One region of the Mesorhizobium sp. AA23 genome, then DNA from elsewhere that is predicted to be linked to it. Evidence: predicted binding sites of a transcription regulator. Region 1 holds the regulator's gene; the other holds the start of a gene.
The links. Region 1 encodes LexA, which represses DNA repair genes until DNA is damaged. Its sites were predicted from a motif close to TGTTCNNNNTGTGTTCNG; they were not measured.
Positions count from the first base shown of each region.

Region 2: A9K66_RS21395 (PA0069 family radical SAM protein) is a predicted target of LexA. The motif match lies at 1,743-1,760, and genes of this name have one in related genera.

Region 1 is NZ_LYTP01000002.1:117,482-121,766, forward strand. It holds gene A9K66_RS04025 (ComEC/Rec2 family competence protein) at 1-1,648, shown strand, start outside; gene lexA (transcriptional repressor LexA) at 1,632-2,366, opposite strand; gene glp (gephyrin-like molybdotransferase Glp) at 2,483-3,688, opposite strand; gene moaC (cyclic pyranopterin monophosphate synthase MoaC) at 3,690-4,169, opposite strand; gene trpC (indole-3-glycerol phosphate synthase TrpC) at 4,172-4,285, opposite strand, start outside.
Region 2 is NZ_LYTP01000028.1:346,708-350,992, forward strand. It holds gene A9K66_RS21390 (ribonuclease HII) at 1-258, opposite strand, end outside; gene A9K66_RS21395 (PA0069 family radical SAM protein) at 514-1,668, opposite strand; gene A9K66_RS21400 (glycosyltransferase) at 1,817-2,320, shown strand; gene A9K66_RS21405 (hypothetical protein) at 2,515-3,489, shown strand; gene moaB (molybdenum cofactor biosynthesis protein B) at 3,504-4,052, opposite strand; gene A9K66_RS21415 (4-(cytidine 5'-diphospho)-2-C-methyl-D-erythritol kinase) at 4,052-4,285, opposite strand, start outside.

The sequences.
Region 1 (4,285 bases):
ACTCATTCCGCCAACCGACCCGATCGCTCAGACGAGCATCGCCTCAGCCATCGAGAACGCGCGCGAAAATATTGCGGACCACATCAGAAGCACCGTCGGCGGACCCGAAGGCGAGATTGCCGCCGCACTGATCGTCGGCGTGCGCGCCGGCATTCCCGAGGACATCAACGAGGCGATGCGGCGGACCGGCATCTATCACATCATCTCGATTTCGGGCCTGCACATGGCGCTGGTCGCCGGCATGGTCATGCTTCTGCTGCGCGGCGCCTTTGCGCTGTTCCCGGATTTTTCGTCACGCCGGCCGGTGAAGAAATATGCCGCGGCAATCGCGGTTATGTCGATCGCCGCCTACCTCGTCATCTCCGGCGTGGTGGTCGCCGCCGAGCGAAGCTTCATCATGCTGGCCGTGATGCTGATCGCCGTGCTTTTCGACCGCGCCGCGCTGACGATGCGCAATTTGGCGATCTCGGCCATCGCCGTCATCCTGGTGTCGCCGCATGAAGTGGTTGGCCCGAGCTTTCAGATGTCGTTCGCGGCAACCGCCGCCCTTGTCGGCGCCTATGCCGGCTGGTCCGACTACCGCGCCGGCAAGGTGAGAGCGCCGCCGGCAAAGCGTTCGTTCCTGCGGTTCATGTCGCACAAACTGGCAGTCGGAGCAGGTGGCGCCGCGATGACGTCGATCATTGCCGGAAGTGCCACGGCGCTGTTTGCCATCTGGCATTTCCAGCGCGTCTCGCCGCTTAGCCTGCTGGCCAATCTCGCGATCATGCCGATCGTCACGATCGTGATGTTTCTCGCCGTCGCCAGCGCGGTCATGATGCCGTTCGGCTTCGACGGGCCCTTCCTCTATTTGATGGGCAAGGGCCTGGCGGCGATGATCGCGATCTCGGCGTGGATTTCGGAGTGGTCGCCGGTCGATGCCGTGGGCCTGATCTCGATCCATTCGGTGCTGCTGGCGACGATCGCGCTCGTCATCGCCACGATGGCGACTACGTGGCTCAGGCTGGCCGCGATTCCTTTCGCTGCCGCGGCCGTCATGATGATCCCGCAGGTGCGCACGCCCGACCTGCTGATCTCGGAGGACGCGCATCTGGTGGCGATGCCGATCGGCGGCGGCGAACTCGCCATCAATCGTGCCCGCTCGAACGAGTTCACCACCGATAACTGGAAACGCGCGCTCAAGGCCGAAACGATCGTGCCGCCGGAGACATTCGCCAAGGGCACGCTGGACATAGCCGATCCCGTCGACCTGCCGCCTGGATCGCCCTTTTACTGCACGGGCGATCTCTGCATTGGCCGGCATCCATCAGGCGCGATCGTCGCGCTCGCCGAAAAACGCGAAGCTGCCCGGCCTGCCTGCGACTTCGCAGACCTCATCGTCATCAACGACGCCACGGCCTACAATCCCTGCCGCGATCCGCGTGTCCTCGTTGTCACCAAGCGGCAGCTCGCGCGCGACGGCAGTGCCGCCGTCTTCTTCGATCCGCAATCGGCGACGGCGCGAGCAACCATTCAATACGCCGTCGAAAAACCGTACCGCCCTTGGCACGAACAGCGGCGCTACTCGCGTGAGGCGAGGGGGTTGGCGCCTTACAAGAAGCCCGAGAAGCCGAAAGCCAAGCCGCAGCCCCTCAGTAGCGGCGGATGAGCCCGACGAGCTTGCCCTGAACCTTGACGCGATCGGGACCGAAGATGCGCGTCTCATAGGCCGGATTGGCAGCCTCGAGCGCGATGGAGGCGCCCTTGCGGCGGAAGCGCTTCAGCGTCGCCTCCTCGTCATCGACCAGCGCCACGACGATCTCCCCGGGGCTCGCAGTGCTGGCGTTGCGGATGATGACCGTGTCGCCGTCGAAGATGCCGGCCTCGATCATCGAGTCGCCTTTGACCTCGAGCGCGTAGTGCTCGCCGCCCGCGATCATGTCCGGCGGCACTGTGATCGAATGCGTCTGGTGCTGGATGGCGTCGATCGGCACGCCGGCGGCAATGCGACCCATCACCGGGATGGAGACGGCTGAACCGGCGTCGTCGTCATTGCTGGGCGTCGGCGTGCGGGCGGGCGCCGCGGGTTTGATCTGGCGGCCGAGATTGCCTTGGCCGCCCTGGATGACGCTCGGCGAGAATTTCTTCGCCGCATTTAGGCCGGGCGCGATCGAGTCAGGTAGGCGCAGCACTTCAAGGGCACGCGCCCGGTTCGGCAGCCGGCGAATGAAACCGCGCTCCTCCAGCGCCGTGATCAGGCGGTGGATGCCCGATTTCGAGGCAAGGTCGAGCGCTTCCTTCATCTCATCGAAAGACGGCGGAATGCCGCTTTCCTTGAGCCGTTCATGGATGAACATCAGCAGTTCATGTTGTTTGCGCGTCAGCATGGCGGCCCCCATGGGTTCTGAAACCAGAATCAGAAAAACAAACCCAGAACAAACACTATCTGTTCCAGTTGTGTTCCGCAACCGTTTAAAGTTTAGTGAATGTGTTGACGTTTTGTTCAGCGTAACATCAGAACGCTGCATTCCTCGCCGGCTTCAGCCGCCGGTGCGAAGGGTTGGCGCACGATCAGGCCATTGGCATCGGCGAGCATCCTCAACATCGAGGAATCCTGGATGCCGAACGGTGTTGCGATCAACGCCCCCGCATCTTCGCGGACCACGGCGCGCACATAGTCCTGCCTGAGATCGTTGGCGTGCATTGCGACGCCTAACCGGGCCGTGCGGATTTCCTGACGGCAGGACCGGCCGCCCAGCCGCGCCAGAAGCGGCTTCAGGAACAGCTGCGAGCAGACCAGGCTTGCGACCGGATTGCCGGGCAGGCCGATGCAGCGAATGTCGCCGAGCCGGCCAAACATCAGCGGCTTGCCGGGACGCATGGCGATCTTCCAGAAGTCGAGCTGCATGCCTTCGCCGGTCAGCACGTCATGGATCAAGTCGTGGTCGCCGACGGAGGCGCCGCCAAGCGTGACGATGACGTCGGCGCCGGCCTTGACCGCCTTCTTGACCAGGGCCGCGATCGCGTCCTTGCGGTCGGCGGCGATGCCGAGGTCGAGCGCGCGCGCGCCGACCGACTGGGCCGTAGCTGTGACGCCACAGGCATTCGACGAGATGATCTGGTCGGGGCCGAGCGCGCTGCCCGGCGGCAGCAATTCATCGCCGGTGGCGATGATGGCGAGCAGCGGCTGCCGCACCACGTTGAGACTCGGATGGTTGGCCGATGCCGCCAGCGAAAGCGCCGCCGGATCGAGCTGGCGGCCTTTTTCAAGGAGCAGGTCGCCCTCGCAGAAGTCGAGGCCGCGGCGACGGACGTTTCGTCCCTCCACGGTCGGCTCGGTCACTTCGATGCCGCCGCCGCCGAGATCGCGGACATTCTCCTGGATAACGATGGTATCGGCGCCTTCGGGGAGCGGCGCGCCGGTGAAGATGCGCACGGCCTCGCCCTTGCCGACAGAGCCGGTGAAGCCACGCCCGGCGGGCGCCATGCCGATCACGGAGAGCCGGGCCGGCGCCGAGGCTACGTCGGCGGCCCGTACGGCATAGCCGTCCATCGCCGACGCATTGAAGGGCGGCTGGGTGCGCAGAGCCACCACCGGGTCGGCCAGCACCCGGCCGGCTGCTTCGGCCAGCGGCACGCTTTCGCCTGGCAGCGCGGTCGCGCCGTCCAACAGGCGTTGGAGCGCCTCGGCGACCGGAAGCAAAGCCATGCTAAGAACCTGCCTTGTAGTCGCCCGACTTGCCGCCGGTCTTCTCGACCAGCCTGATGCCGGAAATCGCCATGGCGCGGTCCGCTGCCTTGGCCATGTCGTAGATGGTGAGGCAGGCGACCGACGCCGCGGTCAGCGCCTCCATTTCCACCCCGGTCTTGCCGGTAACCCTGGCAAGCGCGCTGACCCTCAGGCCAGGGAGCGCGTGGTCGGGCTCGATCTCGACGGCAACCTTGGTGAGAAGGAGGGGATGGCAAAGCGGGATGAGCTCATGCGTCTTCTTGGCCGCCATGATGCCGGCGATGCGCGCCGTGCCCAGCACGTCGCCTTTCTTGGCGTCACCGGCCAGGATCATCTCCAGCGTTTCCGGCTGCATGGTGACATACCCTTCGGCGATGGCCGTGCGCGTCGTCTCGGCCTTGCCGCCGACATCGACCATGTTGGCTTCGCCCTTGGCGCCGAGATGCGTAAGCGCGGGCATCCTCAAACGGCCTCGGCCGGCGCCTTGCCCGTCAGCAGAAGGGCGGTCGCGGCGGCCACGTCGGCCTGCCGCATCAGGCTTTCGCCAACGAGGAAGGTGCCGATCTTGCTCTTTTC
Region 2 (4,285 bases), on a different contig from region 1:
CGAGCCCAGGATTTTGAGGAACAGCGCCTCGCGCTGCAGATGGGTGAGGCGCTTGGAATCGTCGAGCCCTTCGGGAATGTTGGCCGGGTTGAGCACCACGGCCGCCGCCACCACCGGACCGGCAAGCGGCCCGCGGCCCGCCTCGTCCATCCCCGCTACCGGCCACAGCCCCTCGGCCATCGCTTTCGTTTCAATCGAGAAGTCGGGCTTCTCGACCATTTCGAAGAGAAGCGGAGAATCGGAACGCGCGCGAGCCATGGTGCGGCGAGGTTCGCATCGGCTCCGATTCTCCGCAAGTCCCTCCGGGTCGGATGGGGCGTCGGACCGGGAGGGCACCGTCTCACGGCCGGGGGACTGGGCCGGACGGGATTCTTGAGCAATTCCAGGAAGAGTGCGTAGCGGGCCTTCCGTACGAAGTTACATCAAAACAGAGGGTTAGCGGATCGCAATCCGGGCGCAAAACTCTGCCTCCCGAGTTGCCTTAGCCGCCGGCCTTCGCGGCCGGCATCATCTTCACAGCAGCATCAACTGCTCGCCGACGCCGGAGCCTGCGACGAATTGGTCGGTCCGAAGCTGCCGCCGCTCGGCATTGAGGCCGAGCCGCTTGGCGGCGATCTCGAAGCGCCGGCCGATCTGCCAGGCATAGGGTCCGGCGCCCTTCATGCGCTTGCCCCATTCCGAATCGTAGTCCTTGCCGTCGCGCATCGAGCGGATCAGCGACATCACATGCCGGTAGCGATCCGGATAATGGCGCAACAGCCAGTCCTTGAAGATCGGCGCCACCTCGAGCGGCAGACGCAGCACGACATAGCCTGCCTCCCTGGCGCCGGCGGCGCGCGCCGAATCGAGGATGCGCTCCATCTCCGGATCGGTGAGGCCGGGAATGATCGGCGCCACCATCACCGAGGCGGGGACGCCGGCATCCGAAAGCTGCCTTATCGCTTCCAGCCGCTTTGTCGGCGTCGAGGCACGCGGCTCCATGGTTCTCGCCAGCATGCGGTCGAGCGTCGTCACCGACAGCGCCACCTTGGCGAGCCCGCGCTCGGCCATGCGCGACAGGATGTCGATATCGCGCGTCACCAGTGCCGACTTGGTTACGATGCCGACCGGATGGCCACGCGCCTCCAGCACCTCCAGGATCTCGCGCATGATGCGGTATTGCTTTTCGATCGGCTGATAGGGATCGGTGTTGGTGCCGATGGCGATGGTGCGCGGCTGGTAGCCGGGCTTCGACAATTCCCTGTCCAGCATTCGCGCCGCATCGGGCTTGGCAAAGAGCTTCGATTCGAAATCGAGCCCCGGCGACAGGCCCATGAAGGAATGCGTCGGCCTGGCAAAGCAGTAGACGCAGCCATGCTCGCAGCCGCGATAGGGATTGATCGAACGATCGAAGGAAATGTCCGGCGACTCGTTGCGCGTGATGATGGTGCGCGGCTTCTCGACCTGCACCTCCGTCTTGAACGGCGGCAGTTCCTCCAGCGAGTTCCAGCCATCGTCGAACACATGCCGGCTGACCGGCTCGAAGCGGCCGGACGGATTGATGCCCGCGGAGCGTCCGCGATTGCGGTCCGGCCGCACGCGCATGCCGCTCTGGTCTATCATTGCATTTGCCATCTCGGCTCTGCCTGCTCCGAAAGCGGCAATGTCGGGGCGCACGATCTGTTCCATTTTCGCCCTCTCCCAGGGACTCTCGGCAGGCTGTCGAATCGCTCTGTTCATGAAACTATTCCTATTTTGCCAACGAGAACAAAGCAAGAACTTTTTCGTTCAGAACGCGCATCTGGCGCAGCGCCGCGCTTTCCGCTATTCGGCTAAAATGCTCAGCGTCCTCATCGAAACCAGGAACGACGAAGAAGGCCTTGCCCGCACGCTGGCCTCGCTGATCGGCGGCGCGGTCGAGGGCGTGGTGCGCGACGTCATCGTCTGCGACACCGGCTCGACCGACCAGACGCATCGCGTCGCCGAGCATGCCGGCTGCCACCTTGTCGCCGGCGGCATCGCAACAGGCATCGGCCAGGCCAAGGGCGACTGGCTCCTGCTTCTGGAACCCGGCGCCCGGCTCGCCGAAGGCTGGATCGACGACGTCGTCGCTCACGCGGCGAGGCAGACGATGCCGGCGCGTTTTTCACGCGTCCGCGGCAATCGCACGCCGTTTCTGGTCCGGGTTTTTTCGGGCAACCGGGCTCTGGAGGAAGGGCTTGTCATCAGCAAGCGCCAGGCCACGGTGCTGGCGAAAAGCGCCCGCAGCGCCGAAGCCCTGGCGCGCGGCCTCGCCACCAGAAGGCTGATTGCCGAAATCTGGGTGGCGCCGCCGAAGTGAGCGCATGCCCTCCTTCTCTCCAGAAGGCGAAAAGAGAGAAAAAGGCCGCGAACTTTGCCGGCCCATTCTATTGTGCATTGCACAAAAACCTGCAGTGGATTAGCATCTGCTTGAAGCGGGACAATCGGGATTGGGTGACGATGAAGCGGCAGACGGCTGGCGCTTCGTCGGACGCCATGCATACGAGGAACCCGATGAACCTTGGTACTCCAGACAATTCAGGCGCGGCCAGCCTGGAGGCGATCGCTCGTAATGGCAGCCTGTTCAGGCGCATCGCCGTGCGCATCCCGACCTATCTGAAAGATCTACGCGAAAATCCGGCCTGGCTGCCGATGTTCGTGCTGGCGCGCACCATGCCGGGGCGCCGCATGCACTGGCTAGGCGCCAGACGCGTTCGCCCGCTCGACAATGCGGGAGAGACGATGTTTGCCGGCGTCGATCGCGAGGCGGTGGTCGCGGCGCTTCGCTCCGATGGACTGTTTTCGGGGTTCACGCTGCCGTCGGCGATCCATGAGGAGATCGCCGTTTTTGCGCAACGCACGCCCTGTTTCGGCAATTTCGACCGCCGTCTCGAATTCATGCCGGGCGACCATGCCGAGGCGGAGAAGCGTTTCGGCCGCTCGCTGCTCAGCGGGCATTATTTCGAACGCATTCTCGATTGCCCGGCGGCGCTTGCCATCCAGCGGGATCCGCTGCTCCTCGAGGTCGCGCAGCACTATCTCGGCGGCCAGGCGAAACTGATCACGACGCGCGTGTGGTGGAGCTTTCCGACCGGCAAGGCCTCGGATGCCGACAAGAATCTCGCCTCGCTCGGCAAATACCATTTCGATCTCGACGATTGGCGGATGCTGAAATTCTTCTTCTATCTGGTGCCGGTCGACGCCGGCACCGGCCCGCATGTCTATGTCCGCGGCAGCCACAGGCGCCGCGCGCTCAAGCACCAGTTCACGCTTCTGGTCGGCCACCCCGCGGAAGACGTGCTGGACGTCTACGGTCCGGAAAGCGCTGCGACGCTGACGGGCGAGGCGGGCCTCGGCTTCGTCGAGGATCCGTTCGGCTTCCATATGGGAACGGTGCCGACGCATACGCCGCGGCTGATGATGGAAATCGGCTTCGGCGTCTCGCGGCCGTCGCGCCGCCGCTTCCACGGCGAGCCGGTCATCCGCTGAGCCGGACGGGGCCGCTACTCCGGCTTGCCGCCGCGCCTGAGGTGCTCGTCCAGCCGCGGCATGATCTCGACGAAGTTGCAGGGCATGTGCCGGTAGTCGAGCTGCGCCTTGATGATGCCGTCCCAAGCATCCTTGCAGGCGCCGGGCGAGCCCGGCAGCACGAAGATAAAGGTGGCGTTGACGACGCCGCCGGTCGCCCGGCTCTGGATCGTCGATGTGCCGATCTTGTCATAGGAAATCCGGTGGAAGACTTCCGAAAAGCCGTCCATGCGCTTTTCGAAAATCGGCTCCAGCGCTTCCGGCGTTACGTCGCGGCCGGTGAAGCCGGTGCCACCCGTGGTGATAACGACGTCCACCGTTTCATCCCTCGACCAGGCGAGCACTTTTTCGCGGATCTTCTCGCGGTCGTCGGTGACGATGTCGCGAGCCACCAGTATATGGCCAGCCTCTGCGATGCGGTCGGCCAATATCTGCCCGGATTTGTCCTCGGCCAGGCTGCGCGTGTCGGAAACGGTCAGCACCGCGATGCGCACCGGGATGAAGGGGCGGCTTTCGTTGGCCATCAGTCGGTCTCCATGCTGCGCGTCGCGGCCACGAACCAACCGGGATGGCGGCGGCGGATGTCGATCGCCGCGCGCTTGGCGACATTGCCAGTCTCGAACAGGCCGAAGCAGGTAGCGCCGGAGCCCGACATGCGGGCAAAGGTGGCTCCCGCTTTTTTCAGCGCCTTGAGCGCATCGCCAATCGCCGGTTGGATGGCGCGAGCGGCAGGTTCGAGATCGTTCCGCGTCGTGTC